4 regions of the Staphylococcus parequorum genome follow, and region 2 is predicted to be linked to each of the others. Evidence: predicted binding sites of a transcription regulator. Region 2 holds the regulator's gene; each other region holds the start of a gene.
What was found. Region 2 encodes Rex, which represses fermentation and respiration genes when NADH is low (regulators of the CRP and FNR family bind a similar motif). Its sites were predicted from a motif close to TTGTGAAATATTTCACAA; they were not measured.

Region 1 (8,125 bases), 160 kb from region 2:
ATTTGAAATTCGTACTGATTTTTTTCAATATTATTATCTTTGATAAATTGTTTTATATGTGTAATAACTTTATCATCATGAGTGGCAATTGAAGTTACATTTTTAGCGTTTAATAGTCTTTTTTCAATTAAACGTATGTAATTTTCGTCAATGTCTTCTTTAGTTTGATAAGCTATTGTATCAATTTCTTTATATGCGCCTTTAACCATGCGCAATCGTAATTCCGGATATTTTTCTACAAGTGTATCAGCTTCATATAAATAACCTTGAATTACGGTACCTACATTTTTGAATTCACCTTTTAAACGGTCTAACACTTGCGTGATGTCAAATAAACTATCATACTTTTCAGTATCGATATTAATATGCATATTATTAAACTCATTCGCTTTTAATAATATTTCACGTAGATTGCGATAAGCAAGATCTAAATCAAATTCAGAGCCTAACTGGCTTAATTTAATAGACATGTGACCATCTAAGCTATGATTATAAATAGCATACATCACTTCTAATATTTGATCTTTTGATTGAATTGCTTCACCTTCAGTTACAACAAATTCTCCAAGGCAATCTACAGTAACTGTAATTCCCTTGCTGTTTAGACGTTCAATTGTGTTTAATAAGGCTTCGATTGTATTGCCGGCAACCACTTTATTAGCACCGAGCATTGGACCGATTTCCTTAGCACTCTTATTTAAAAAAGGGTTGTTAGATAACCCGATAAAAAAATTTTTCACAATTGGCATATTAATTCCTCCCATTCTGCTTACAGCTGATCTTTCAATATAAGTGTAGCATGAATCTAAAGGGAATGAAATCGTTTACAATAGAATATATTACACTTTATTTTATTAAATACACTTATGATAAAGTGTTGATTATAAGATGCTTTTAATTTTTAAAACAAATTGAGTTTTTCGCGTCTATGGTTATCTTTAAAATGGAAAAAGTACATCGTATTTTGATACAATAAATATAATGAAATTTAACGAGAAGGGGAAGTATGTATTATGTGGAAATGGGAAACCGAAAAGGAAGCTAAAGGTGTCGTTGTAATTGCACATAACATGCTTGAACATACGGGAAGATACGCATATGTAATTACGATGCTTCGCCGAAATGGATATCATGTTATTATGGGCGATTTACCTGGACAAGGGCAAACGTCACGTTCTAACAAAGGTCAAATTGACAGTTTTGATGTATATCATGAGCATATTCTAGAGTGGATTAGAATAGCGAATGAGTATAAAATACCTACTTACGTGTTAGGTGTCGGTTTAGGTGGTTTAATTACACTTAATTTACTTGAAAAAGTAGAAGTACCAATTGAAGGTTTGATGCTTTTATCTCCACTTTTAGAATTTAAAAAGAGTAATAAATCTCGTAAAGACAAAATAATTTCAAATATAGGTAAAGTAGCTAAAGATACAAGATTTAAAGTAGGGATTACAGTTGAAGACTTAACACGAAACGAAGAAGTAATTGAAGAAACAAAAAATGACCAGTTGATGTTGCAAAAAGTAACTTATCATTGGTATAAACAAATCATAGAAATTATGAAAGAAACGGTAACACATTTAACTGATATTAAACCATTACCACTATTGTTAATGTATGGTCTAGAAGATCAAGTTGCAGATGTATCAACAATGGAATTAATTAAAGACAAAGTCACAACCGAAGAATTATATTTCAAAGCATGGGAAGGACTTTATCATGAGGTACATAATGAACCTGAAAGAGATGAAGTAATGAGATATATTTTGGCATTTTTAAATAATAGTGCTAGCAATAATGGCTTTATCGTTCATGATGAACATGAAGTATCTTAATTAAAAGAACCCTTATACTAAAATAGAGTAAGAAAAGCATCGGAAAACTTTAAATGTTATCTGATGCTTTTTTTTATAAAATTATCAGAAGTATGGTGTATGTAAATCTATTAGAAAGATTAACAAAATAATATTGTGAAAAAAATAACAAAGTTATTGAAAAACTTATGAAATACTGTTATATTTATATTGTGAAATAAATCACAAACATTAACTAAATGATTGAATACGTGAGGAGCGTCATATAATGAAACAAATTAAAAATAATAAAGTAGTTTTAATAGGTGATGGGGCAGTAGGTTCAAGTTATGCTTTTGCGTTAGTAGCTCAAGGTGTTGCTGATGAATTAGTAATTATTGATTTAGACGAAGAAAAAGTTAAAGGCGACGTCATGGATTTAAATCACGGTGCGCCATATGGTGATTCACCAGTGAAAATCAAAGCAGGCGCATATAATGAATGTACAAATGCAGATTTAGTAGTTATTACTGCTGGAGCAGCTCAAAAACCAGGTGAAACACGCTTAGATCTTATCGAAAAAAACACCCAAATTTTTAAAGGAATTGTTTCTGAAGTTATGAAATCTGGATTTGATGGTATTTTCTTAATTGCAACCAATCCGGTAGATGTCTTAACATATGTGACATACAAAGTATCTGGTTTACCGAAAGAAAAAGTGATAGGCTCTGGGACAATTTTAGATACAGCACGTTTTAAATATGAATTAGCTGAAGAATTTGGCGTTTCACCAGGTAGTGTGCATGGTCAAATCATCGGTGAACATGGCGATTCAGAATTAGCGGTATGGTCTCAAGCTAATATAGCCGGTCAATCTTTATATCAATTTTTAAAAGATGACCCTGAAAAACAACACAGGGTTGAAGAGATTTTTACAAATACGCGTGATGCAGCCTACGATATAATACAAGCAAAGGGTGCAACGTATTATGGGATTGCAATGGGGCTATTACACATTACAAAAGCAATTTTAAATAACCAAAATGTTGTACTAACAGTTTCGAGTTATTTAGAAGGTGAATACAACCAAGAAGATGTCTATATTGGTGTACCAACACAAGTAAATAAAGAAGGTGCTGTAAAAGTTTTTGAAATGCCTCTAGACAGCCATGAGCGCGAATTATTCGAAAAATCAGCTACTATTTTGAAAGAAATGCAAAATAAAATATCTCATATAATTGCATAATTCATAGTTTAAATTTAAACTGTATATAAGATTAATTTTATTAAAAATTCTAATGTTAATTCAGTGAAGAATTTATTTACTAAGAATGATGTTTTTTGATAAATTAATTTTACATGTTTAACTTTATACTATGATTGGGGGATTATTCTATGGGGAAGACATTTACTGATAATGTTGATGGCGTTTTAAGATTAGAAATGGTGTTGAATGACATCGAAGATATCTTTAACAAAGTTCAAAAGCAGTACAAGATGTCGAAAGAAGAAATTTTGATTCTTTTAACGCTTTGGAAAGAAGGATCGATGACTTTAAAAGAAATGGATGATTTTGTGCACATTAAATCTTATAAGCGTACAAGAACTTATAATGATTTAGTGGAAAAAGCGTGGATCATTAAAGAAAGACCACAAAATGACGAACGTACAGTTATCATTCATTTCAATGAAGATTTAAAAGCGCAACGGGAAAGCCTTTTAAATTTCTTCAAAGAAGAAATTGAATCAAAATCAACTAGCATTCAAACTAGTCTTAAATCTATCATTAACTTATAGGGAATAAGCAAAGCCTCGGTAGTCAAATACCGAGGCTTTTGTTTGTCTTTTTTATTTTATTTTCGAATAAATTGTTAATAATCGTGATTGTGTTAAGAAATTATATCTTGAACTCATGAGGTATTCACAGTCTAAATTTTTTCAAGTGCACAGATAAACGGCGGGTTATTCTGTTGATTGATAAATTGATATTGCAATACATGTGCTTTAGTTTGATCAAACTGTGACAAATATTCAATTACAGCATCACGTTCTAATTTACCTTCATCATGACCATGGTAGATCACTAATATAATGACGCCTTCTGGAGCTAATATATCAAAAATTGAGTTGATAGCTGATAATGTACTTTCAGGGTGGGTAACAATCGATTTATCACCTTTAGGTAAATATCCTAAATTGAAAATGGCAGCATCCACTTTACCAGCTTCAATCTCTTGAATATGCTGTTTTACATGCGCATGACTATCTTGAATCAACATTACATTGTCATAACCTTCAGTTTTTTGTTTTGTATTACTAATAGCTTCTGCTTGGATGTCAAATGCATATACTTTACCGTGAGGCACTTGTTGCGCAAGAAAAAGTGTGTCATTGCCATTACCACAAGTAGCATCTATGACAATGCTTTCTGATGTCATATGTTGTTGAAGCAACGTTTTCGCAAATGGTAAAATGCGTTCTAATTTCATGATTTTATCGTACTTTCAAAATGTTTTCCTTGATATGATTCTCTGCGACCTAGTTCATTATCAATTTCGTTCAGTACTTCCCATTTATTAACACTCCACATTGGACCTACCATTAAATCAATCGGACCATCACCAGTAATTCTATGAACAATCATTTCTTTTGGAATGATTTCTAATTGATCACAAACTAATTTAGTATATTCATCCTGTGACATAAATTCTAACATGCCTTTATCATACTGTTTCACCATTGGCGTGCCTTTAAGTAAATGAAGTAAATGAATTTTAATACCTTGGACGTCCATTTGAGCGACTTCTTTAGCCGTCTCCATCATCATCGTATAGTCTTCGCCTGGCAAACCATTAATAATATGCGTACAAATATTAATATTATGCTTACGTAATTTAGCGATACCTTCATAATATGTTTGCATATCATGCGCGCGATTGATTAAATCTGATGTTTCTTGGTGTACCGTTTGTAAGCCAAGCTCTACCCATAAATATGTACGCTCATTTAACTCTGCCAAATACTCAACCACATCATCAGGCAAACAATCAGGTCGTGTACCTATTGAAAGGCCAACAACACCAGGTTCCTTCAAAGCAGTTTCATATTTTTCACGTAATTCTTCGACAGGTGCATGCGTATTTGTAAATGCTTGGAAGTAAGCAATGTATTGACCGTCACTCCATTTTTCGTGCATTCTATCTTTAATTTGTTGAAATTGTACATCGATTGGATCCACACGATTACCTGCAAAATCTCCGCTACCTGCAGCTGAACAGAAAGTACATCCTCCATGTGCTACAGTACCGTCTCTATTAGGACAATCAAAGCCACCGTCAATTGCTACTTTGAAAATCTTTTGTCCAAATTTATTTTTTAAGTGATAATTCCAAGTGTGATATCTTTTATTCTCGAATGCGTAAGGGAAAAATTGTCCCATAAAACATTTTCCTTTCTGAATTCATTCTAGTTAAAGATTTTAACATATTTTAATGATATAGTGTTTAGTGTAAAATTAGAAATTTTTAAAATAGAGAGGAGCTTACTGTTATGAAAATGCCTAAATCAGTGTGGTGGTTAGTTATTGGGATGGCATTAAATATCACTGGCTCAAGTTTTTTATGGCCCTTAAATACAATTTATATGAATGAACAATTAGATAAAAGTCTTACAATGGCTGGTTTTGTCCTAATGATTAATTCGTTTGGTATGGTCATTGGTAATTTATTAGGTGGTAATTTATTTGATAAATTAGGTGGCTATCCAACGATTATGATAGGTACTGTTATATGTTTAATCAGTACAACACTCTTGAATTTCTTCCACGGATGGCCTTGGTATGCGGTTTGGCTCGTAGCATTAGGTTTTGGTGGGGGTATGATTATTCCAGCTATTTATGCACTTGCAGGCGCTGCATGGCCTCAAGGTGGCCGCCAAACATTTAACGCAATCTATTTAGCGCAAAATTTAGGCGTCGCTATAGGAGCAGCATCCGGAGGTTTTGTGGCAGAGTTGAGTTTCAATTATATATTTATAGCTAACTTATTAATGTATGTAGCATTTGCAGTGGTAGCAATTACACAATTTAATATTAAACTTGATGTGAAAGTAAAATCGAATGATACGATGTCCTTATTATCTAAACAAAACAGAGTTCAATTTACTGCGCTGTCACTTTTATGTGTGATGTTTAGTATTTGTTGGATTGCATATATTCAATGGGAGAGTACGATTGCTTCTTTCACTCAAGAAATTAATATGTCAATGAGCCAATACAGTTTATTATGGACTGTTAATGGTATTATGATTCTGGTTGCACAACCGCTGATTATGCCGGTGATCAGGTTGCTAAAAGGTAATTTGAAATATCAAATGTTAGTAGGTATATCGATTTTCATAGTGTCATTTTTAGTGACGAGTTTTGCTGAACAATTTTCAGTGTTCATGATAGGTATGATTATACTGACATTAGGTGAAATGTTTGTTTGGCCAGCTGTTCCAACAATTGCAAACCAATTAGCTCCAAAAGGGAAAGAAGGAGCGTTTCAAGGGTATGTTAACTCAGCAGCAACTGTTGGTAAGGCTTTTGGTCCACTTATAGGTGGGGTCCTTGTAGATACACTAAATATGCAAGCGATGTTTTTAAGTATGATAGGGTTATTAGTTATCGCAGTGTTTTTCTTAATGATTTATGATAAGAAATTACCAAAAGACGTATAAGTTATACGTGGAAAATAAAAAGTTTAATCATTTTCTCGAACAGGTGTAAGGTTGCCTGTTCGATTTTTTTATAAAAACTAATAAATCGCCACACAGAAACTTTTAGTGTAGCTTTATTTCACGTTTTCCACTTGAAATAAAACCTTTTTTCAAATATCATTAGTAATGTATAGGAGTAGTAACTTAAAAGCTTTTCTACAGAGAACTAGGAAAGGTGGAACCTAGTGTTAAGCATTGAGTGAACTTACCAGGACTTAAATGAATTTATAACATCTCTAACTATTAATTTAAATGAGCGCACATTTAATGTGAAACTGGGTGGTACCGCGGTGAAAGTCGTCCCTTTTGAAGTCGATAATAGTTTGAGGTGTTTTTTTATTGAATAGGAGGAAAAGTAGTGAACTACAATCATAATGAAATTGAAAAGAAATGGCAGGATTATTGGGCAGAACATAAAACTTTTAAAACGAGCGATAATTTAGGTCAAAAAAAATTCTATGCACTAGACATGTTTCCATACCCATCAGGTGCAGGACTTCATGTAGGGCATCCAGAAGGTTATACAGCTACAGATATTATTTCTCGTTATAAACGTATGCAAGGATACAATGTGTTACATCCAATGGGGTGGGATGCATTTGGTCTTCCTGCAGAACAATATGCCTTAGACACTGGGAATGATCCTCGTGAATTTACTAAAAAGAATATTCAGACGTTTAAACGTCAAATTAAAGAATTAGGTTTCAGTTATGATTGGGATAGAGAAGTGAATACTACAGACCCAGAATATTATAAATGGACGCAATGGATTTTTATTCAATTATATAATAAAGGACTCGCTTACGTAGATGAAGTTGCAGTAAACTGGTGTCCAGAACTTGGTACAGTACTTTCAAATGAAGAAGTTATTGACGGTTTGTCTGAACGTGGTGGCCACCCTGTGGTAAGAAAACCAATGAAACAGTGGGTATTAAAAATTACTGAATATGCAGATCGTTTACTTGAAGATTTAAATGACTTAGATTGGCCTGAGTCTTTAAAAGACATGCAACGTAACTGGATTGGTCGTTCAGAAGGAGCTGCTATCGCATTCGACGTAGAAGACAGTGATGCCCAAATTGAAGTGTTTACAACACGTGCAGATACTGTATACGGTGCAACCTTCTTAGTGTTAAGTCCTGAACATGAACTAGTAAATGAAATTACAACAGCTGATCAAGAAGCAGCTATCAAAGATTATCAACAAGAAGCGGCTAAAAAGTCAGACTTAGAACGTACAGGTTTATCTAAAGAAAAATCGGGTGTGTTCACTGGCGCATATGCAACGAATCCTTTATCGGGGCAACAAGTGCCAATTTGGATTGCTGATTATGTGCTTGCCACATATGGAACTGGTGCAGTTATGGCAGTACCAAGTGGAGACCAAAGAGACTATGAATTCGCAAAAACATTTGATTTGCCACTTTTAGAAGTTATCGAAGGTGGAGACTTATCGCAAGAAGCCTATGATGGAGATGGACCACATGTTAATTCAGGTGAGTTAAATGGTTTATACAACGAAGAAGCGATTGCTAAAGCAATTGAATTGTTGGAACAAAAAGGTGCGGGTA
Region 2 (8,125 bases):
TACCAGGTTTTACCTTGAAGTCAAAAGCAATTTCGTTTTCTAAAATGGATTCATTGAAATGATAATTTGCATAGTTTTTCTCTAGTAAAGTAGCTAACTCTATATCGTGTGTAGCAGCAATAAGTCTATAACCGGGTAGTTGGTTCAAGTAGCTTAATACAGATTCTGAAGCTGCAATACGTTCTGTAGTGTTGGTTCCTTTAAAAATTTCATCAATAAAGCAATATATTTTGTTGGAGGTTGTTATATCGAATAAGCGTCGTATCGATTTGACTTCAGTCATAAAATAACTATCTCCAGTTAAAATATCATCTTGATTAACCATAGAGGTATAAACTACGCCAGGTTTATAGATGAATTTCGTTGCTGTAACAGTGTTTACTGCTTGAGCTAATACTAAATTTAGAGCAATTGCTTTCATAAACGTTGATTTACCTGAAGCATTGGACCCCGTTAAAAGTATATGATTATTTATACTCATATCATTAGATACCGCTTCGTAGATAAGAGGGTGAGTTAATTCTTCAAATTCAAGGTAGTCTTCTCTATTGACTTGTGGAAGTGAGTAATGATCCAACGTCTCTTGCCAAAGTGCTACGGCATAATGATTATCTATGCTCGCAATATATTTATAACAAGACATTACTTCATCTTCATATTTTTTAAAACTGTTTTGAATTAAGTGGAAGATATGATAGTCCAGCATAAAAATTATTTTTATTAGTAAAGATATGACAAAGGCATCTTCGCTAGAATTAACACGACCTAATAAACCACTAAATCTACGAGCTATACGAAAATGGCTGAAATCGACATCAAGATTAGGTGTATCCTCAAGTTTTTGTAATGTATGTGCTTTTTTAATGACTGTAGATGTATAAAATATTGCATTTAAATCTTGATTATACGTCTTTTTTAACGAGCCACTAAGAATCATATTGAATATAACAGAAGCGATTGTTAAAGCTATACCTTCACTAGGTGAAAAGAAAGTTAGAATCATAAAAATAAGAGGTAAATATGTACATAGCATAAAAAAATTATTTCGTTTAATATGTAATAATTGATCTGGAAAAATAGGATAAATAGCTTTACCAATTTTTGCTAATTGCAGAGAAACGTAATTTCTAAATGAAATATTTGTTTTAAATTGATGAATTAAATTTTCATCTTTTACTTTATACATATTTCTTAGTGTAGCAAAAAGTCTCATCTCGCCAATTGCAGTAAAATTAAAATTCATACTATGAAATACACTTTCCATATCTAAATCAGACCAGGTTTTATCATCTAGCAATAAATTTTCATCAAATCTATTTCTATATGTGTCAAACTCATAACTATAGTTATGGTTAGGACGAATAAAGTTTTCTAGTGATTTTTGGTTAGTCCATAGATTTTGTAAATCATGCTTTAATTTTTTATTAGCAGCAATCGTCGTAGTAATAATCAGTATTGTCGTTCCTAGAATAAAAGCAATTAGAAACCATAATAACGTAGGCATATTTTTGTACATCCTTTCACGATTTTGCTGTAAACTCGTAATAATTATGACATGGCATTCCATTTTAAACAAATACCTTTCGTTTTGAGTAATTTATAGTTTGAATGGAATGTCAATAGGGAACGTGCGTACTTATCAACAAATAGTGCATAACTTGTGGATAAGTAGTGGTTATGTTTGTGGATATAGGTTGATATCTGAAAATTGAAAACAGCTAATAGTTACTTATTACTTGTGGATAAGTAGGATAACTCTGTGGATAGCTATTATAACAGCAAAGGTAGTGTGAATAGAATGAGCATAAAAAAAGAACTAAAGTAGAAAATTTTACTTTAGCTCAATTGCACTTATAACGATTATATTAACATTTCTTGTAATTCTGCCCACTCATCCATGACTTGTTCTAATTTTTGTTCGGCTATTTCTTTTTCAATTGCTAAATCATTTGCTTTTTCTGGATTAGAATAGACATCAGGCTGTGTGAGTTGTTCGTTTATATTGTTTATTTCTTGTTCGTATATTTCAATATTTGTTTCACATTGTTCTATTTTACGTTCAACTTGACGTTGCTCTCGTTTTTGTTGTTTTTGGTCAACGTAATTATGATTTTGTGATGCACTTACTTCTGTTTTTGTAGGGTTATCCAATTCTCTTTTCGCTTGAATTGCTGCTTTTTCTTCTAATTTTTCAATGTAATACTGATAATCACCTAAATACATTGTCCCACCAGTAGTGTCCAAGTCATAAACTTTATTTGCAAGTTCGTTTATAAAATAGCGATCATGTGACACAAATAAGATTGTGCCTTTAAAATCTGACAACGCTTGTTCAAGCATCTCTTTAGAGTCTATGTCTAGATGGTTAGTTGGTTCATCTAAAATAAGCACATTATTGCGCTCTAGCATCAGTAGAGCAAGTTGAAGACGCGCTTTTTCTCCACCAGACAAGTCATTGATGATTTTTTTGACGTCATCTTGTACAAATAAGAAACGACCTAAGACAGCGCGAATATCTTTTTCATTCATTGTTGGATATTGGTCCCATAAATAATCAAGGATTGTTTTGTTTGATTTAAATTCAGCTTGTTTTTGATCGTAATAACCAACTTTTAAATTTGCACCTGTAGTAATTTCTCCACTGATCTTTTGTTGGAGACCAGCGACTGTTTTGATTAAAGTAGACTTTCCAATACCATTAGGACCAATGATTGCAATATGGTCTCCTTTGGTGGCTTCGATATTAATGCCTTTTGTTATGGCTTCTTCATATCCAATTTCTAGATTTTTAATATGAAATACATCGTTTCCAGTATTTCTATCAAAATCGAATTGAATATTGGCGCTTTTAGCATCAATCATAGGTTTGTTAACTCTTTCCATTTTTTCCAACATTTTCCTTCGACTTTTTGCCATGCCCGTAGTTGAAGCACGAGCGATGTTTTTTTCTACGAATGTTTCAAGTTTTTTAATTTCAGCTTGTTGACTTTCATATTCTTGCATACGTTTTTCATAATATTTATCTCTTTGCGCTATGAATTGTCCATAGTTACCTACGTAATGTTGTACATCGCCGAGCGCAACGTCATAAATTTGATTGACAATTTTATCTAAGAAATATCTATCGTGACTAATAATAACGATAGCGCCTTTGAAATAATTAAGGTAACTTTCCAACCATTGAGTTGTTTCCATATCTAAATGGTTTGTAGGTTCATCAAGTAATAGCAAATCAGGTTCGCTAAGTAACATCTGGGCTAAAGATAACCTGGTCTTTTGACCGCCACTAAAATCATTAATAGGACGATTAAAATCCGCTTCACTAAAATTCAAACCGTGCAGTACAGTTTTAATTTTACTTTCATATTGGTAACCTTCTTGTTGTTCAAATTGATTAGATAAAGATTCATAGCGATCGATGTGTGTCTTATATGACTCAGTATCATATTCATCAGCATGTTGCGCTAACCAATCTGTCTCAAATTTCATTTCTGATTCTAATTTTTTCATACTTTCAAATGGTTTCGACATTTCATCAAAAACAGTTTGATTCGTATTTAAAGTCATTTGTTGTGTTAGATAACCAAGCTTGAGATTTTTGCTTTTTGAAACTTGACCGCTATCATATGTCTCGACGCCAGCAATGATTTTCATTAAAGTAGATTTTCCGGCACCATTACGTCCTACGATACCAATACGTTCACCAGTTTTAACTTCAAAATCTACATTATTAAAAATATCTTCTCCGTCGAATGATTTAGTTAAGTCATTGAGTTGTAATAATATCATCCAATTTGCACCTCTCTATTCATTATCATTCTACAGTATTCAACGCGTGGTTAAAACTATCATTGTTTATTTTTATTATTCAATAATGTATAATGTTGTAGTGATTATAAGATAAATCAGCAATAGATAATGAAATAGGGGGACATGATCTTGGCTAATCAAAGCGAAAAGATTCCTCGTGCCACATTGAAACGTTTACCGTTGTATTATAGATTCGTCAATACTTTGAAATCTAAAGGCATAGATAGAGTTAATTCAAAAACTATAAGTGAGGGCTTGAACATTGATTCTGCAACGATTCGTCGTGATTTTTCATATTTTGGTGAATTAGGCAAGAAAGGCTATGGCTATAATATAGATAGCTTATTACATTTTTTTAAAAATGAGATAAGTGAAAATGACGAGATAAAAATTGCAATTGTAGGTGTTGGGAATTTAGGGAAAGCATTATTAACATACAATTTCTCAATACATGATGAGATGACAATAACGGAAGCTTTTGATATACGAGATGAAATTATAGGGACGCAAATAGGGAAAGTAACAGTCAGTCCGTTTGATAAAATTACGGATATATTAGCACAAGAACATATTGATGTAGTGATTTTAACTACACCTGAAGAAGTAGCGCAGCACGTTGCTGACACTTTAGTAAAAACAGGTGTAAAAGGTATTTTAAACTTTACACCAAGTCGTGTTCTGACACCATCGGATGTTCAGGTACATCATATTGATTTAGGTATTGAATTACAATCTTTACTCTTCTTTATGAAAAATTATAGTAACAAATAAAGCGTATGAAAATAGGCTAGCTTTTTTATTTACACGAGACACACGTTAGGTGGTGAGTGTTTAAAAAAGCTAGTTTTTGTATTTAGTTATATGATTACTACCAACTACAGTTATTTTGACAATTAACACTTTATAAAATATGAGCAAACGGGCTTGATATTTAATGGAAAGTTTAATATGATAAATCATATTGATTTTATCGGGAAAGAGGTAATAATATGACGTGGTTAGTAATCAGTGGACTGATTGTTGGTGCGCTTTTAGGCTTTGTTATGCAAAGAACGCGATTTTGTTTAGCTGGTGGATTTAGAGATATGTACGTTCAAAAAAGCAATAAAATGTTTTATGCATTATTAATTGCAATTTCCGTACAAAGTATTGGGTTATTAATTTTAACATCAACAGGCTTAGTAGAAATTCCAGAATCTACGTATCCAATTATCGGAACAGTAATAGGTTCATTTATTTTTGGTATTGGTATTATTTTATCTGGAGGTTGTGCTACAGGTACGTGGTATAGAGCTGGAGAAGGTTTAATAGGAAGCTGGATGGCACTTATTGCTTATGGCTTCACTGCAGCGGCAACAAAATATGGTTTGTTGTTACCATTAATGAATGGTGTGAACAAACCAACAAATGTTAATGCAAGTATGTCACAAACGACTGGTATACCAACATGGATTTGGGTCGCGTTACTTACAATCATCACAATTCTTCTTGTTGTAAAAACGTTACGTAAACCAAAACCTAAATTTGCTATACCAAAATTAAAGCAAAAATATACAGGTATAAGACACTATTTATTCGAGAAAAAATATCACCCGTTTGTTGCAGCAATTGCTGTTGGGCTAATTGCATTACTCGCATGGCCTGTAAGTGAATCAACAGGTAGAATGTCTGGTCTTGGTATTACAACACCATCTGCAAATATAGTTCAATTCTTTGTAACTGGTGACTTGAAATTGATAGACTGGGGTGTATTCCTTGTTCTAGGTATATTCGTTGGTTCTTATATTGCTGCGAAAGGTGCTAAAGAATTCAAATGGAGAATGCCTGATAAAAAGACAATACGCAATAGCGTTATCGGTGGCGTATGTATGGGATTTGGCGCTTCTGTAGCTGGCGGTTGTTCAATAGGTAACGGTTTAGTAGAAACTGCAGCGATGTCATGGAAAGGTTGGATTGCACTTGCGTCTATGATTTTGGGAGCTTGGTTTATGAGTTACTTTATATTTATAAAACCTATGAAAAAAGCGCAACGCCAACAAGCTAGTGAAAATACGGTCTCAACACAAACTCAAACGACTTAAATATATTAGGGAGGAATTTAATTATGGTACATGAATTAGGTACGGTAGGAATGGTTTGTCCATTTCCACTAATAGAAGCACAAAAGAAAATGGAAACAATGGATAACGGTGAAGAATTGAAAATAGACTTTGACTGTACTCAGGCAACAGAGGCACTACCTAATTGGGCAGCTGAAAAAGGATATCGGATAACAAACTATGAACAATTAGATGATGCTTCTTGGACAATTACAATTCAAAAAGCTGAATAAATGAAAGATCAACCAACTTGCTATTATTAGGTTAAAACACCTAAGGTATCAGGTTGGTTTTTATTTTAAATAGTATTTAAAGCGATTGCAATATGATAGAATTAATCATATTGAGAATAGCTTATTGATGAGAGTGAGAGAATATGAAAAATATATCTGATATTGCAAAAATTGCTGGCGTATCGAAGAGTACAGTTTCAAGATATCTTAATAATGGCTCGGTAAGTTTAAAAACTAAGCAGAAGTTGGATAAAATTATTCAAGAAAATGATTACCAACCAAATCAGTTTGCACAAAGTCTACGAGCGCATAGAACCAATATGATAGGGGCAATCATACCTAGAATGAACTCTTACGCTGTAGATGAAACAATCAAAGGTGTGAAGACAGTTTGTGATGATTTGAACTATAGATTATTGCTAAATTATACAAATATCGATACAGAACTGGAAATTGATGCTCTAGAAACGTTTTATAGAAGTAAAGTCGATGGCATTATTTTAATGGCTACAGAAATTACAGATAGACATATGGAAGTGATTAATAAAATTGATGTTCCTGTTATCATTGTCGGTCAAGAACATAAGGACTTGCACAGTATCATTCATAATGATTTTCATGCAGGTTATATGGTAGGGGAGGCGCTCGGATTAAAGGGATTTAAAAGTATCCAATTTTTTGGAGTTACAGAAACTGATATAGCTGTTGGTATACATAGAAAAAAAGGCTTGATCAGTGGCTTAGCGAAATATAATGTCAAACCACATATTTCGCAAACCTCATTTAATTACAATGAAGCAATGATCGATGTATCAAAAATATTGCAAGCTCAAGCTAATTATGACGCAGTTGTGGGAGCCACAGATTCTATCGCATTAGCTGCACATAAAGTGATCTCAGAAGATGCTACGCAAAATGAGGACAAGTTTATCGTAGGCTTTGGTGGTGATCCAGTTACGGAAATTGTCTCGCCTTCAATTCATACAGTTAATTATCATTTTGAATTTGCTGGTGAAGTAGCAATGAGTAAACTCAATCAACTGATTCAACATCAATCAATAGAGCAGCGTATCATTATTGATGTGAGTCTTTCATTTAAAAATTGAGTGAAGCATGATATTATATAATGAAATGTAATGGAACCGGTACCATTATGTAAAATAAAGTTTGAATATTGATAGTAGGAGGAACACAGTAATGGCTGAGTGGACAAGAGATGAACGTTATCAAAGATATGAAGACGTTGATCAGCAAACATTAGATGATTTAACACTTCAAGTTAATCAATCTAAGTATAGACAAACGTTTCATTTACAACCTAAAACAGGATTATTAAACGATCCTAACGGACTGATATATTACGATGGAACTTATTATATATCACATCAATGGTTTCCGTTAGGACCTGTTCATGGTTTGAAATATTGGTATACATATACAAGTAAAGATTTAGTACATTTTGAAGATATGGGCGCATCATTAAAGCCAGATACGAAAGATGATAGCCATGGCGTTTATAGTGGTAGTGCATTTGAATATAATAACCATATGTATTATATGTACACTGCAAATCATCGTGATGAGGATTGGAATAGAATTTCCACTCAACATATTGCAAAAGTAAATGCACAAGGTGAAGTTAAAAAGTTTCCTAAAGCCGTCATTGCTGAACCGCCATTTGGCTATACTCAGCATTTCAGAGATCCTAAAGTATTTTCAAATGATGGTATCTATTATGCTGTCATTGGAGCTCAAAATGAACAAGGTCAAGGTAGAGTGATTCAATATCGTTCAACGGATATTGTGAATTGGGAATTTCAAGGCGAAGTTCATACGAATCTAGATTCATTTGGTTATATGTGGGAATGTCCGGATTACTTTAATTTGGATGGATATGACATGTTGTTATTTTGTCCACAAGGTATTGATGAAGAAGGTGAACGCTTTAAAAATATCTATCAATCAGGGTATATTATGGGACAA
Region 3 (8,125 bases), 990 kb from region 2:
TTCAGCTGTAAGGAAAATCCAAAAGCCAAGCTTATTTAATTCACCTTCATGCGAACGTTGATCAATTGTGTTTGCATCATGACTCATGACTTACAGCCTCCTTTTCTTTTATACGTGCTTCACGTAAACGTTTTTCAGTCTCAGCTACTTCAGAAACTGGTATATGATAACCGTGATCTACTTGGAAACTACGATAAATCATAGTGCCAAAGATACCAATTAAGCAAAGAATAGCCGGTAGCATTGTTTCAAATACTAGGAAGAAACCACCAATAGTGAAGAATATTCCCATGAACACACCAACTGGCGTATTATTCGGCATGTGGATATCTGTGTAATTATGGTTATCTAAATAATGACGACCATGTTCTTTCATATCAACAAATGTATCATAGTCGTTCCAGTCTGGCGTGATAGCAAAGTTGTATTTAGGTGGCATTGCTCCTGCAGTTGACCATTCTAATGTACGACCTAAGCCATCCCAGTTATCACCAGTTGCTTCACGTGGTGCTTTGAAGAAACTGTATACAATACTTGCGACTAAGAACATAAAGCCTAATGCCATTAATAGGGCACCGAAAGTTGAGATTACGTTTAGTAACCACCAACCATCTTCTGGCATGTAAGTGTATAAACGACGTGGCATACCATCAAGACCTAGTATGAATTGAGGTATGAAACAAATGTTGAAACCGATCATAAAGAACCAGAAACACCATTTATTTAATTTCTCGTTCAACTTAAATCCAGTCATCTTAGGCCACCAGAATATTAAAGCTCCTAGACAGGCAAATACAACCCCCGCTACTAATGTGTAGTGGAAATGGGCTACTAAGAAGTACGTGTTGTGGTATTGGTAATCTGCTGCTGCCATAGAAAGCATAATACCAGTTACCCCACCAATTAAGAAGTTAGGTATGAATCCTAATGCAAATAGCATTGGTGATTCAAAGGTAATACGACCTTGGTAAAGCGTGAACAACCAGTTAAATATTTTAACACCGGTTGGTATACCAATAAGCATTGTTGAAATCGAGAAGAATGAGTTAATTAATGCACCATTACCCATTGTGAAGAAATGGTGAACCCAAACTAAGAAACTTAAGAATGCGATACCTGCAGTCGCCCAAACCATACTTTGGTGACCAAATAGGCGTTTACGCGCAAACGTTGGAATGATTTCAGAGTATATACCGAATGCCGGGAGGATAACGATGTATACTTCGGGGTGCCCCCATACCCAGAAGAAGTTAGCCCAAAGCATTGGCATACCGCCATTAGCAACTGTAAAGAATGCTGTACCGAATATATTATCGGTTGTAAATAGTGCTAATGCTACTGTTAGTACTGGGAAAGCCAAGATAACGATTAAAGCTGTAATGAAAGTAGTAACCGTAAACATTGGCATTTCCATAAATTTCATTGTAGGTGTTTTCATTCTAAGTATAGTTACGAAGAAGTTAATACCTGTCATCAGTGTACCGATACCAGAAATCTGTATTGCAATTAAGTAATAATTGACACCTGGCCCGGGACTGAATTCGCCTGCGAGTGGTGCATAGTTAGTCCAACCAGCTGCAGGTGAGCCTCCGATTATAAATGACAAGTTGAATAAAATCATACCTGAGAAGAATAACCAGAAACTTACGCTATTTAATACAGGGAATGCAACGTCTCGAGCACCAATTTGTAAAGGTACAATGACATTCCATAAACCAAATATGAAAGGCATTGCCATAAAGATAATCATGATAACACCGTGTGTACTAAAAACTTCGTTATAGTGATTTGAGTCCAAGAACGTATTGTTAGGAATCGCTAATTGTGTACGCATCATTAATGCGTCAATACCACCACGAACGAACATTAATACAGCACAGATTAAGTACATTGCCCCGATTTTCTTATGGTCGACAGATGTGAACCATTCTCTGTATAAATATTTCCATAATTTAAAATAAGTAATTACTGCGATTAGTCCAATGATTCCAAATGGAGCACCGATTTGTGCCATTGTAATCATCCAAGAACCTTCAACAAGTAATTGATCCCATGGAAAATTCATTAATGTCCACCTCCAGATTCATGCTCTTTTTTCTCTATTTCAGATACTTTTTCGTCTTTAGCACCTTTAGAGATTTTGTCCATTTCCTCGACGTTATGTGTTTCCTCGTCTTTGAATTCACTGTTGTATGGTTCATCGTTGCCAAGAATCATGGCTTTCATACCATGTCTCTCATAGTTCGCATTTGTGATTTGCGGTTTACGTGCAGGTTGATCAGGTTCATCTAACACATCTTCAGTTAATTCTTCTTCAGTGTTAAAGTTCGGATCTTTTTGTACGTAATTGTAGCGATCATAAGCGTGGAAAATATACTCAGGATCTGCTGCAGGATCAACAAATGCTAGATGGGTACCACTGAAAGTTAATTCTTCATTTTCAGTAGTTGGTAAAAGTTGCTTATCAAATGTATCTTGATCTAACTCTTTTTTACTTTGAGCATCTTTGACCCAATCATTAAATTCACTTTGACTTACTGAGTTAACATCGAAAGTTTGACGAGAAAAACCTTCACCATTGAAGTTTGAGTTACGTCCACGGAACGTACCTTCTTCACTGGATGTTAATGTCCAGTCCATCGTCATACCTGTCATCGCGTATTTCTGACCACCAAGTTGTGGTATCCAGAAACTTGTCATCATATCCATTGATTGGAGTTTGAAAACAACTGGACGATCTTTCGGTATTGTTAAGTGATTAACAGTTTCAATTTTTTCTTCAGGATAACTAAAGAACCACTTGTAACCAGCACTTGTAGCATAAACTACAATTGGATCATCCTCTTTGTCTGGTGTTTCCTCATACATGTAAAGTGATTTCACCGTTGGAATGGCTATAGCAATTACAATGAGAATTGGAATAATGAACCAGATCGATTCAAGTAAAAAACTATGATGCATTTTTCCTGTTTCCTCTGTCTTGCCCATTCTATATTTGAATAGAAAGACTGTGAACAAGAGAATTACAGCGACAACTATAGCAAGCATGAAGATGATTGAATAGATAATCAAGAACTTCGTATCACTTGCCATTGGCCCTTTTGGGTTTAAAACTTCTACATTCTCACAACCACTAAGTAAAATTAGCGAGCCAAAGAGTAGAAGCAAAGACTTAAATTTTGACACTTTTTTGACCTCCTAATACTACAATTGTAGGGCTTAACATCAATTTTAAGATATTACGCAATTATTACAAGTGTTTGTGCGAAAAAAATTATTGTAAAATTAAAAGAAACCCAACAGAACCAATGTCTGACGGGCTTTTAAAGATTTGTTAAAATTATGTGTACATTTTGTGAAAAGTGTCATAATTAAGTCGAAAGAGTAATTTTGTCTTAAAAACTGTGATAATCGTTATCATTTACGATTTCTTGAGACTATGTATGAAATCTATGTGTTACTTAACTTCAACATAACGTATTGATTTTTTTATAGCGCCATTTGAATCTTCAACTTTATATTCAACTTTGTACTTTCCAGTTTTATTTGTATTTATATCTCCATCAACGGTAATTTTATGAGTTAAATCGCCATCTTCTTTATCAAAGGCACTTACACCATTAAGTAAATTGTAATCGTCACCTTTTTCGATGATTGTATCATTAGTACCTTTTAGTTCTGGTGTTGAATTATCAGTAGCTTCTGCACTTAAGTTAGGTGACACAAGTGTAGCAGATACGCCTATGGCTGATAATGACTGTATTAGTTTGTTCATAACGTTAACCTCCGTATGACCGTCATTTGTTTTATTCAACTATACTATACTTTAAATGAGTTTAGAATACATCGTACTATAGTCCTAATATAACTTATGACTTTGAATCTAGCTGTAATTTTCAGTTAACATTTAGTAAATTGAACGTTCTGAGAATTTTGACATAACAAACTTCAAATGATATTAAATTTTATTCAAAAGTAGCGTAGGGGGTTTAATTGAAAATGAAAAGATATCGTCGGAAAATCTCAGTTAATTTTTTATCGAAGTGATTGAAGCGATATATTATTGTAGAAAGTGGAAAATTGGAATGTCATGTAATAGACACTATCATGTAATAGACACTATTTAATAGTAGGAGATGACTTAAATCACTTACTTATACTGTCAAAAGAGATGATAATAGAGATTATGAATGTGAAGTTTCTTCAATAATATATGATGGGCTTAATGAAAATGACTTTATTCATTTATCTACACCATAATAAATGAATAGTAAGTTAGAAAGCATAGCAGCAGTGGAAGAAAAAGTTGAATATATTATTCTTAACAAAACTGCACAAGGTTATATAGCAAAATTTTAACTGAAATAGTTTTTTTAAAGAGATTTAGAAATATATAGAGGAAGCTTTTTCTTGAAATCTATTATCACAACTTTACGATAAATAGACGTCGATGAATCGAAAATACATGTTGAATTATTTATACCTAAAATAATTGTTGCTGTGTAAGTATTATTTAGTTGAAGCATTTGAATCTTGAATATTATATAAAAAAGAGAGGTTAGATATCACAAAGTGCAATCTAACCTCTCTTTATTCATATATTAATAGTAACAATACGCACTAATCATTCTCGAACGACTATTCAATGCCTCTACGCATTTTTTCCGCCATAAGTGTATTATTTAAAACCATAGTAATAGTCATTGGGCCAACGCCACCAGGAACTGGAGTAATTGCACCTGCAACTTCTTTTACTTCATCGTAAGCAATATCACCTTTTAATTTACCATTTTCGTCTGGCGTGTTACCAACATCAATCACAACTGCGCCTTCTTTGACATCTTCTTTTGTAACTAATCCTGGACGACCGACAGCACTAACGATGACATCAGCATTTTTTAAATGACTGTGCATATCCTTAGTTCTTGAATGAAGAATCGTAACAGAAGCATTTTTTTGTAATAATAATTTAGATACAGGTTGTCCTACGATATGACTACGTCCGATAACAACTGCATCTTTTCCTTCTAAATCAATGTCAGCATGATTCAATAATTCCATAATACCTAATGGTGTACATGGAACGAAAGTTTGTTGGTCTATATAAAGTTTACCAATATTTTCAGGGTGGAAGCCATCCACATCTTTTGCTGGATCTATAGATTCTATAACTTTTTGTTCGCTTACTTGTTTTGGTAAAGGTACTTGCACTAATATACCGCTCACAGTATCATCATCATTTAAACGTTTAAGTTCGTTTAGAACGTCTTCTTCAGATGTTGATTCATCTAAATGTACGATTTCAGAAATCATACCAATTTTTTCTGCTGCTTTCTTTTTAGAATTTACATAACTTTGACTTGCACCATCGTTGCCTACAAGTATTACAGATAATTTAGGTGTGTAACCCTTAGATTGCAATGCTTCAACTTGATCTTTAAGACCTTGTCTGTAATCTTTTGCAATTTGTTTTCCGTCTAAAATTTTAGCGACCATGAAAAAATCCTCCTCCAATGTGTGTACTTTACTTAACTTTAACATAAAAAACTTGATGAATAACAACCAAAAGACGTAGATTGAATCATTTTTTTGATTTAAAGTTCGATTTTTGATTGAAAAACCATCATTTAGTTGTTATGCTATATCTGTAATATACATCTAATAGTAGTAACATTTCAAATTTCTGAAAGGGTGTTCATTGTGAAAGTGGTAGTTATAATGGGGAGTTCTTCAGATTGGGAGACAATGAAAGAAAGTTGTCTTATGCTAGATCAATTAGAAATTCCTTACGATAAAAAAGTAGTTTCAGCGCATCGTACGCCACAATTAATGTTTGAATTTTCTAAAGAAGCAAGAGACAAAGGATACGACGTCATTATTGCTGGAGCAGGTGGTGCAGCACATTTACCAGGTATGGTAGCATCAATGACAACATTACCTGTGATTGGGGTGCCAATCGAGTCAAAAAGTTTAAAAGGATTAGATTCGCTATTATCTATCGTTCAAATGCCTGGAGGTATACCAGTAGCAACAACTGCAATAGGCAAAGCTGGTGCCAAGAATGCAGGCGTGTTAGCGGCTAGGATTTTAAGCATTGGCAATAAAAAAGTCGAAAAGAATTTGGAAAATTTCGAAAAATCATTAGTTGAGAAAGTGAGTGAAATGCAACATGAGCTTCAGTAAATTAAAATTCGGTTCCACTATTGGTATTATTGGCGGAGGTCAGCTGGGTAAAATGATGGCACAATCTGCACAAAAAATGGGGTTTAAAGTTATTGTACTTGATCCTGATCAAGCGTGCCCATGTCAATATGTTGCCCATGAATTTATTAATGCCGCTTATGATAATCAAGAAGCTTTAAATCAACTTGGTGAATCATCGGACGTCATTACTTACGAATTTGAAAACATTTCAGCTAATCAACTGCAAACACTAGTCTCAAAATACAATGTTCCTCAAGGCTATCAAGCAATTCAGTTGCTACAAGACCGATTGACTGAAAAACAAACATTGCAAGCAGCACAAACTCAAATTGCACCATTCGTTCAATTATCTGAACCAAGTGATTTGAATCAAGCAATTGAAACCATTGGTTATCCATTTATCGTAAAAACACGTTTCGGTGGTTATGATGGGAAAGGCCAAGTTTTGGTTAAAGACGCAACTCATATTGATGAAGCAAAGTTGCTTGTTGATAAACAAGAATGTGTAGCCGAACAATTTCTAGACTTAAAAAAAGAAGTTTCACTTACAGTGACGATTGGCAATGATAACCAAATCATGTACTTTCCACTCCAAGAAAATGAACATCAAAATCAAATACTATTTAAAACAATTGTACCAGCCCGTACAGATAACGAAAAAGAACAGGCAGCACAAAATGAAGTTAAAAAAATTATTGACCACATCCATTTTGTAGGCACATTTACAGTGGAATTCTTTATCGATGCACAGAATCATTTATATGTTAATGAAATTGCACCGAGACCACATAATTCGGGACATTATTCTATAGAAGCATGTGATTACTCTCAATTTGACACACATATATTAGCGATTACAGGACAAAAATTACCGCAATCTATTGAATTGCTAAAACCTGCAGTAATGATGAATTTATTAGGTAGAGATTTAGATCTTTTAGAAGATCAATTTGCTGATCATCCAGACTGGCATGTGCATATATATGGTAAAAACACACGTAAAGCAGATAGAAAAATGGGTCATTTAACAGTTTTAACTGATGATGTGACTCGTTCTGAAGAAACATTGTTAAACACATTTGAAGGGAGATACAACTAATGTCTTTGTTATATGAAGGGAAAGCGAAAAGAATTTTTTCAACTGGAGAACCTGAAATACTACGCATTGAATATAAAGATGAAGTGACAGCTGGAAATGGGGCTAAAAAAGATTTCATAGAAGGTAAAGGACGATTAAACAATCAAATTACTTCTAGAATTTTTAATTTTATAAAAGCTCAAGGCGTGAATAGTCACTTTATTGAACAAACTTCTGAAACTGAACAACTTGTGAAATCGGTAGATATTATTCCTTTGGAAGTAGTAGTAAGAAATATTGCAGCTGGTTCTATAACAAAGAGATTAGGTTTTGAAAAAGGCCATGAATTTGATGCTCCACTCGTAGAGTTTTTCTATAAAAATGATGATTTAAATGATCCATTGATTACTGAAGATCATATTAAGTTATTACACATAGCAACAGATGATGAAATTGCTATTTTAAAAGAAGTGGCTAAAGACATAAACGCGATACTTGTTCAATTAATGGATAAAATGGATTTAAGATTAGTAGACTTTAAAATCGAATTTGGGCGTACGACAGATGGTCAAATAATATTAGCTGACGAAATTTCACCAGACACTTGTCGCATATGGGATAAACATAGCGATACAAATTTTGATAAAGATGTATATCGTGAGGACACGGGATCAATTATTGAAACATATCAAACTTTCTTAAATAAATTGGAGGCATTATAAAAATGAAAACAATCGAATTACACATCACTTTACAACCGCAAGTACTGGATACACAAGGACAAGCGTTAAACCGCGCAGTACATGATTTAGGATATAAACAAGTAAACGATATTCGTGTAGG
Region 4 (8,125 bases), 330 kb from region 2:
ACTCTATTTCAATCGCAAATAAATTGGGTGTTTTTAATGAAGAAGACTAGGTGATTTTTATGAAAACGAATCAAATGGAAAATATAGACCAATTGTTAGTTCAATATTTTAATAATACAAGTGAAAAAATAGTGTTTGTTGATAAACATGGTCAAGTGATAGCGATGAATAAAGCTGCTCATGATATTATTTCACCGGATAATGACTACCAAGAAATGACTAATACGATATGTAGTCACTGTGATGGGTATACAAATGAATATGATTTACAGTCATGTACAAATTGCTTTTTAGAAGCTGAGTCAGTTGGAAATACAAGTTTTCAAGTATTTATGAAAACGACGCGTGGTACGGTTGAACCTTTTACAGCGACATATCAAACTATTGATGAAACAAAAGATATTAAAGCATTTACATTACAAAACGTTTCACCTCAAATAGAGCGTCATGATAAGATGTATCAGCGAAAAATGATGCAAAAAACGATATCTGCACAAGAAAATGAAAGAAAAAGAATCTCACGTGAATTACATGACAGTCTCGTACAAGAAATGTTAAATATCGATGTGGAATTACGATTGCTAAAATACCATAGAGAAATGCAAACTTTGGTAGATAACTCTAAGCGTATAGAAGGATTAATGTCCAAATTGATAGATGATATTCGTAATTTATCTGTTGAATTGCGACCGTCATCTTTGGATGATTTAGGTTTAGATGCAGCATTTAAAACCTATTTCAAACAAGTTGAAGCCAATTATGGCATACGCATAGAATATCATTCTAACCTAGCTTCACATCGCTTTGATAGTGAGATTGAAACAGTCGTATATCGTGTTGTTCAAGAGGCGCTGTTTAACGCAATAAAATATGCCGGTGTAGATACTGTCGATATTGATTTGCATGTAAACGATCATAAATTAATTGCAGAAATTATAGATAGAGGCAAAGGCTTTATAAAAACAGATCAACCACAAGGTACCGGACTAGGACTTTATGGTATGAATGAACGCGCAGAACTCGTCAATGCAGAAGTAAGTGTAGATACACAAATTGATAGAGGTACGATTGTTACATTAGAAGTTCCAATATAAGGGAATAAGGAGAAATTAATTTTGAGAATAGTGATAGCAGATGATCATGCTGTTGTGCGCACAGGATTTTCTATGATTTTAAACTATCAAGAAGATATGGAAGTCGTTGGGACAGCAGCTGATGGTGTAGAAGCGTACCAGAAAGTAATGGAATACAAGCCAGATGTTTTAATTATGGACTTAAGCATGCCACCGGGTGAATCAGGGCTTATTGCAACAAGTAAGATTTCTGAGAGTTTTCCAGAAACAAAGATATTGATATTAACGATGTTTGACGATGAAGAATATTTATTTCATGTATTAAGAAATGGTGCAAAAGGTTATATTTTAAAAAATGCTCCAGATGAACAGCTTTTATTGGCTATAAGAACCGTTTATCAAGGTGAAACTTACGTAGATATGAAACTCACAACATCGCTAGTAAACGAATTCGTTAACAATTCCTCTCAAGATACTCAAGCGAGTAATGATCCTTTTAAAATTTTATCTAAAAGAGAAATCGAGATTTTGCCTTTAATTGCAAAAGGCTATGGCAATAAAGACATCGCTCAAAAGTTATTTGTATCTGTTAAAACGGTGGAAGCACATAAAACACATATCATGCAAAAACTAGACTTGAAAACGAAACCTGAATTAGTTGAATATGCAATGAAGAAAAAACTAGTCGACTTTTAAATCACATAGATTCATCAATATAGTGTTAGCTCGAAAAATGATTGTCCTATTCAATCATTTTTTCGCGCTAACTTTTTTTATAAAAGATTTGTTTACTGTGCTGTGAAACCGAAATATAAAGTAATAATAATGGCTAATGAATATAGGGGAAACCACCCATTAACTTAAGGGATAATCCTTATGTTAATTTTTTCACAATAATCATAAAATGAAAGTGTAGCCAGTATTTTGTAAACAAAAAGCATTTTTTAATTCGCTTATATTACACCAGTTTTAACTTTCATAAATATTAAATAATGCCCACATTTTTAAATTATAGAGTAACTGCGAAATACTGGCTATTTAATCATTGAAATTAAATAGATGAAAATGAAGGTGAAATGAATGAACAAAGCAAGTGGTGGTTTCCAACTTAGCTTACAAACGCTAAGTCTTGTAGTTGGATTTATGGCTTGGAGTATTATATCTCCATTAATGCCTTTTATCTCCCAAGATGTTAATATCACGGGGAATCAACTTTCAATTATTTTAGCAATACCCGTTATATTAGGTTCTATTTTAAGAGTACCATTTGGATATTTAACTAATATAATTGGTGCTAAATGGGTGTTTTTCTGTAGCTTTATTATTTTATTATTTCCTATTTACTTTTTAAGCCAAGCTCAAACGCCGGGTATGTTAATGGCTTCTGGTTTCTTCTTAGGTGTTGGGGGCGCAATTTTCTCAGTTGGTGTCACTTCAATACCTAAATATTTCCCTAAAGAAAGAGTAGGACTTGCTAACGGCATTTATGGCGTGGGGAACATTGGTACTGCAATTTCTTCATTTTTAGCTCCACCTATTGCAGGTATGATTGGATGGCAAACGACAGTTAGAGGCTATTTAATTGTTATTGTATTATTTGCAATTTTAATGTTTTTACTGGGTGATGCGAATGAGAAAAAAATAAAGGTGCCACTAGTTAAGCAGTCTAAAAAATTAATGAAAGATCTTAAGCTTTATTATTTATCATTATGGTATTTTATTACATTTGGTTCTTTTGTAGCGTTTGGATTATTTTTACCGAATTTTTTAGTTCAAAACTTTAACATTAGTGAAGTAGATGCTGGTATTAGATCTGGTATCTTTATCGCGTTAGCCACTTTTTTAAGACCACTGGGTGGGATTTTAGGTGACAAATTTAATGCAGTTATTTTATTAATGATAGATTTTGTATTTATGATTATAGGCGCAATTATTTTAGGATTTTCAAGTCATATATTATTGTTTACAGTCGGTTGCTTACTTATTAGTATCTGTGCAGGTACTGGTAATGGTCTCGTATTCAAACTCGTTCCATTCTATTTTGCAAAAGAATCAGGAGCGGCGAATGGTATTGTTTCAATGATGGGTGGGCTTGGTGGTTTCTTCCCTCCAATTGTTATATCATATGTTACGATGATGACCGGTACGAGCCATTTAGCATTTATATTTTTAGCATTCTTTGGTGTTATTGGCATTATTACCATGCTACATATCGTAAAAAAAGAAAATTTGAGACTGATCTCTTAAAATAGGCAGAAATTAAAATTAAGATAACAAATAGCGCTACATTTCCATAAGTTGGTAATGTAGCGCTATTTGTTATCTATGAATGTTTAGTCTATTTCGATGTTTGATTTCGGTTGTTCTTTTTGCTCTTTTTTAGGCAATGTTACAGTGAGTAAACCATTTTCATAAGAAGCTTTGATACTACTATCATCAACATTTTCAAATGGGAATTGACGGCTCAAATCACTGTGGTTACGTTCTTGGTGTAATGCACGTTTAGTGTCGTTTTCATCTTGAACTTCGACAGTTTGTTTACCTTCAATCGTTAGTAAATTATTTTCAAATTCTAAACTAATATTTTCTTTTTTAATACCTGGAAGTTCAGCTTCAACGATATAGGCGTTGTCTAATTCTTTAATATCTGATTTAATACCCTCAGTGCCAGGAAATTGTTCGAAAATTTGTTTCCCAAAATCTCTGAATAAATCACCTGGATTTACATCGATAAACGGATTGTTAAAATTTTTATTTTCAAAAGTCATGCTACATCTCTCCTCAGCGTAGTTTAATTGTTATATTTAATCGAATCGAATGGAATTGAAGTTTAAGTAATAAAAATTATAAAATTAAGGTGAACACTTGGTTTACCTTACAAATACATTATAATAAAATAGTCAAAGAAAATCAAAGTCAAACTATTAATCATTGTATTCATATTATTTTAGCATGAAAGTTGAAATATTTTGAAATGAAACGCTAGGATGTAGAGCCTGTTTTATAACAAGTGATTGTATAGTTTAGTTTCAGGAGTAAAGTAAAATAAGTGGGGATTGTAGTAAGTAGGATTAAAAAGAGGTGAGTCGAAGATAAAAATGTTATGTATGTATTACATTGTCCCATTTAACCTCAACAAACCCCATATGAATTAAATATCTTTCGCGAAATGTTTATTAACAAATTTTTGCAGTGTATCTTTTAAATCTATAGCTTCATCTATGTCCATGTCGAATTCACTAAAAACTTTTTTTGAAACTTTTGAAAGTGGTTCTTGCACGTTTGTCCCTTTATTAGTAAGTGCAATTTGCAAGTTACGTTCGTCATCAATCTCACGAGTTCTTGTTACGTAACCTTTTTTCTCAAGTTTTTTTAACAAAGGTGTAAGTGTTCCAGAATCTAAAAAGACACGCTCACCAAGCGTCTTAATATTAATTTTTTCGTCCACCTTAATTGCGAGTAAAACGATATAACCTGTATATGTTAAATCATACTCTTTTAAATGAGAAGTATACTTCTTAATTATTTCTTTAGAAGAAACATAAAATAGAAAGCATAGTTGCTGTTCCAGGTAGCTGTCCTTTTCCTCCATTTAATCACCCCTTTTGAAATTTAACCATATTATGAACACCATTCATTGTCAAGGAACGGTTGCGCACCTCTATATATAGCTTTTTATACTATTTTTTAACTATTATCTTATTAAATAAGTAAAAATTTAATGCTATAACATTCCGCACGTCTTAATTACCTTGAATTCATATAAAGATTATAAGCTTTAAATTAATACGACTAACTTTGAAATGAGATTGAAGTATTAAATGATATTAAGAAATGTTAACTTGATGTTTGGATTAATCTGAAATATAAGGAGATTTTGTTACAAAACAGTTATAACGCTTTATAATTGTATTATAATCAGTCATACTATTAATATTATGAATTTTAATGAGCGAGTATTAATGATTTGAGTAAGATATAACTTATATATTAGGTTAATGACTTACTTTACTATAGAAAGATATCGCGTTAACTAGAGGAGATTATAAATGAAGACATTTTTTAAAATTGTGGGTGTATTAATTATAGCGCTTATAATTTCAATTGTATTATTCTTTGCCATGAGAACATACCAAGGGCATAAACACTTAGAATTAGTTGATCATTATATGAAAGACCAAAATTTGACAGAGAAAATTAAATCTGAAGAAACGCTGTACAGTGCTAAAAAAGGTTTGTTTTATAAAGAAGTTAAATTTAAAGATGATCCAAAATATACTTATGTAGTTCAACCCATCAGCATGACTACAGGAATTGTAGTTCAAGGTTTTGATCCAGAGACAAATAAAGATATCAAAGGCGCTAAGCATAATGCATTTAAAAAAGATTATAAAATTAAAGACTAACTATAAAATTAATCATACAAAAAACGTATCTACAAATAGTGTAGATACGTTTTTTTCTATGACTCAGCAAACTATCAATAACATTTCATTGTAAAATAACACGTTACACAAATATAAAAAATGAGGATATACGTAAAAATAAGGGAGGCATAAGGCCATTTTATATAGGTTGAATAGGTGTGAGGCTATGACATAATAATATGTCTCAGTCTCACTTATTTCTAGTAAGCTTTGACGGGTTGGGATCATACGAAAAAATCTTGTGAGAAGTATTATGTTTCTGTCCTACTCCTTTTTATGAAAATTATAAACTGATTATGTTACTTAAATATTATTTATATTCGTATAAATTCACTTAAAGTATAAAATGAGTTTTTTAGTAGAATTTTTTGTGATTACAAAAAAAGCTATTCTGATATAATTAAGCGATGTCAGAAGAAGGAGCGTAACATCATGGCAATTATTAGAAGAATTAGTTTACCTATGCAGGTAATTATTGCATTGGTATTAGGTGTGGTCGTAGGTTTATTACTCTATGGTCACGATGAAGTCGCAAACTATATTCAACCGTTTGGCGACGTCTTCTTGAATTTAATAAAAATGATCGTAATACCAGTTGTTTTTTGTTCATTAGCTTTATCTATATCAAACGTAGGTGAATCTAAAACGGTTGGTCGTTATGGCTTTAAAACAATCTTGTATTTTGAAATTATAACAACAATAGCAATAGGTTTAGGACTAATTTTTGCAAATATATTTAAACCGGGTAGTGGACTAGACCCAGATAAATTACCAAAAGGTGACATTTCAAATTATGAAACTTCAGCTAAAGCTGCTGAGGAATCTACATATGGAAATCATTTAATCGATACAATCGTTGGTATAGTACCAACAAACTTTTTTGAAGCTTTAACTGCAGGTGAATTATTACCTATCATTTTCTTTTCTGTGTTTTTTGGTGTTGCATTATCAGCGATTGGAAAGAAAGCACAACCAGTTAAAGATTTTTTAAGTGGTTCGTTAGAAGCTATATTTTGGATGATTAATAAAATTCTTAAATTAGCGCCAATAGGTGTTTTCGCATTCATTTGTACTACAATTATGACATTTGGAGCTTCAGCATTGTTACCATTATTAAAATTGTTACTTGTTGTTATTGGCGCAATGATTTTCTTCGTTGTTGTCGTTTTAGGCATTGTAGCAAAAATGTGTGGTGTTAGTATTTTCTCTATAATGAAAATATTAAAAAATGAATTACTGTTAGCATTTTCAACTTCCAGCTCTGAATCCGTACTTCCAATCATTATGCAAAAAATGGAAAGATTCGGTTCACCAAAGGACGTTACGTCATTTGTAGTACCAATAGGCTATACATTCAACTTAGATGGTTCTGCATTATATCAATCCATCGCTGCATTATTCGTTGCGCAAATGTATGGTATTGATATGTCAATAGGCCAGCAACTAATGCTTATGCTTACTTTAATGGTTGCTTCAAAAGGTATGGCAGGCGTCCCAGGTGTTTCAATTGTCGTTCTCATAACAACATTAACTTCTATGGGTCTACCAGCAGAAGGATTAGCACTTATTATTGGCGTGGATCGCTTGTTAGATATGTTAAGAACATGTGTAAACGTTATGGGCAACGCCTTATCAACAATTGTAATTGCCAAATGGGAAAATGTTTATGATAAGGAAAAAGGCGAAGCATATTTGAAATCAATATAATAAATTTAAATCTGACATTTAAAACACTAAGTAGAGAAATAATTACTACTTAGTGTTTTTGTATAGATTAAGCAATTTGATAAAAGTGTTGGTAAAATCAAGTAAGAAAAAAGCAGTTAAATTTCCACTTAAGAAAATTTAACTGCTTTTATTTTTATGACGGAAAGTACTTTAGCATTTGCATAATCACTTGGATTACATGCCTTTCATTTCACCCATGTCATGAATTTTCATCATTAAGCCATGTGGCATATCGTCATGATCGATAACTTCCATTTCGCTATAAGTATCGTCACCTTCAGCTTTTACTAATTTAACAAAATCTCCACTCTTAGGTGAAAATCCAGATTCAGAAGGTAACTTCACATCTTCTTCTATCTTTTTATCTTTTTCGCTGATTACTTTTTCAGCTGTTGTACTGTTTTCCATATAACCATAATAAGTCTCTTTTGGACCACTAGACATCATCATAACGATTAAAACAATAGCAACAATTAACATCACTGAACTAATAACAATTGCAAACATTTTTTTGTTTTTCAAAGTTGAAATCTCCTTTATATCCGTTTCTTCTTTTATATCTGAAATGCTAAAATAATGCAATTATAAAGTGGATAATTATATTCGTTTTATAATAAATAGTACGATTTTAGACTTATTTATAAGATAAGCTAATTTAAGTATAACATTGATTGCTATTTAGGATGGTGAGATACGTATATACTTTAGCTCGTCATAATGAAGTTCAAACTCTAGAGGATTCGCTGTTCGTATAAATTGTTTTATCTCAGCTTTTGGCGTATTTGCTTGTTCTATATAATGCAAGAGTGTGCGTTCGATATAGGTTTCATTTAATAAAGGTGGTAGGGCGTAATCAATAAAACCATGTTCTCTGTTAAGTGTTTGTATAAATAGCAT

Region 1: a site for Rex is predicted at 2,028-2,045, ahead of AAA453_RS07075 (L-lactate dehydrogenase). Genes of this name have one in related genera too.
Region 3: a site for Rex is predicted at 3,354-3,371, ahead of qoxA (cytochrome aa3 quinol oxidase subunit II). Genes of this name have one in related genera too.
Region 4: a site for Rex is predicted at 1,950-1,967, ahead of AAA453_RS04410 (nitrate/nitrite transporter). Genes of this name have one in related genera too.

Annotation. Positions count from the first base shown of each region.
Region 1 covers NZ_CP150682.1:1,447,914-1,456,038, forward strand. The annotation lists gene AAA453_RS07065 (proline dehydrogenase family protein) at 1-749, opposite strand, end outside; gene AAA453_RS07070 (alpha/beta fold hydrolase) at 1,014-1,838, shown strand; gene AAA453_RS07075 (L-lactate dehydrogenase) at 2,086-3,042, shown strand; gene AAA453_RS07080 (transcriptional regulator, SarA/Rot family) at 3,192-3,593, shown strand; gene AAA453_RS07085 (tRNA (mnm(5)s(2)U34)-methyltransferase) at 3,725-4,285, opposite strand; gene AAA453_RS07090 (TIGR01212 family radical SAM protein) at 4,282-5,235, opposite strand; gene AAA453_RS07095 (MDR family MFS transporter) at 5,346-6,515, shown strand; gene leuS (leucine--tRNA ligase) at 6,913-8,125, shown strand, end outside.
Region 2 covers NZ_CP150682.1:1,284,150-1,292,274, forward strand. The annotation lists gene AAA453_RS06075 (MutS-related protein) at 1-1,504, opposite strand, end outside; gene AAA453_RS06080 (ABC-F family ATP-binding cassette domain-containing protein) at 1,861-3,789, opposite strand; gene AAA453_RS06085 (redox-sensing transcriptional repressor Rex) at 3,934-4,581, shown strand; gene AAA453_RS06090 (YeeE/YedE family protein) at 4,800-5,891, shown strand; gene AAA453_RS06095 (sulfurtransferase TusA family protein) at 5,915-6,142, shown strand; gene AAA453_RS06100 (LacI family DNA-binding transcriptional regulator) at 6,286-7,248, shown strand; gene AAA453_RS06105 (sucrose-6-phosphate hydrolase) at 7,340-8,125, shown strand, end outside.
Region 3 covers NZ_CP150682.1:2,273,005-2,281,129, reverse strand. The annotation lists gene qoxC (cytochrome aa3 quinol oxidase subunit III) at 1-87, opposite strand, end outside; gene qoxB (cytochrome aa3 quinol oxidase subunit I) at 77-2,065, opposite strand; gene qoxA (cytochrome aa3 quinol oxidase subunit II) at 2,065-3,186, opposite strand; gene AAA453_RS11190 (immunoglobulin-like domain-containing protein) at 3,458-3,775, opposite strand; gene folD (bifunctional methylenetetrahydrofolate dehydrogenase/methenyltetrahydrofolate cyclohydrolase FolD) at 4,639-5,496, opposite strand; gene purE (5-(carboxyamino)imidazole ribonucleotide mutase) at 5,701-6,183, shown strand; gene purK (5-(carboxyamino)imidazole ribonucleotide synthase) at 6,170-7,303, shown strand; gene purC (phosphoribosylaminoimidazolesuccinocarboxamide synthase) at 7,303-8,004, shown strand; gene purS (phosphoribosylformylglycinamidine synthase subunit PurS) at 8,007-8,125, shown strand, end outside.
Region 4 covers NZ_CP150682.1:956,201-964,325, forward strand. The annotation lists gene nreA (nitrate respiration regulation accessory nitrate sensor NreA) at 1-50, shown strand, start outside; gene AAA453_RS04400 (sensor histidine kinase) at 60-1,094, shown strand; gene nreC (nitrate respiration regulation response regulator NreC) at 1,116-1,769, shown strand; gene AAA453_RS04410 (nitrate/nitrite transporter) at 2,154-3,320, shown strand; gene AAA453_RS04415 (Hsp20/alpha crystallin family protein) at 3,407-3,841, opposite strand; gene AAA453_RS04420 (MarR family winged helix-turn-helix transcriptional regulator) at 4,225-4,665, opposite strand; gene AAA453_RS04425 (DUF3139 domain-containing protein) at 5,123-5,479, shown strand; gene AAA453_RS04430 (cation:dicarboxylate symporter family transporter) at 5,933-7,207, shown strand; gene AAA453_RS04435 (DUF4889 domain-containing protein) at 7,403-7,750, opposite strand; gene rsp (AraC family transcriptional regulator Rsp) at 7,907-8,125, opposite strand, start outside.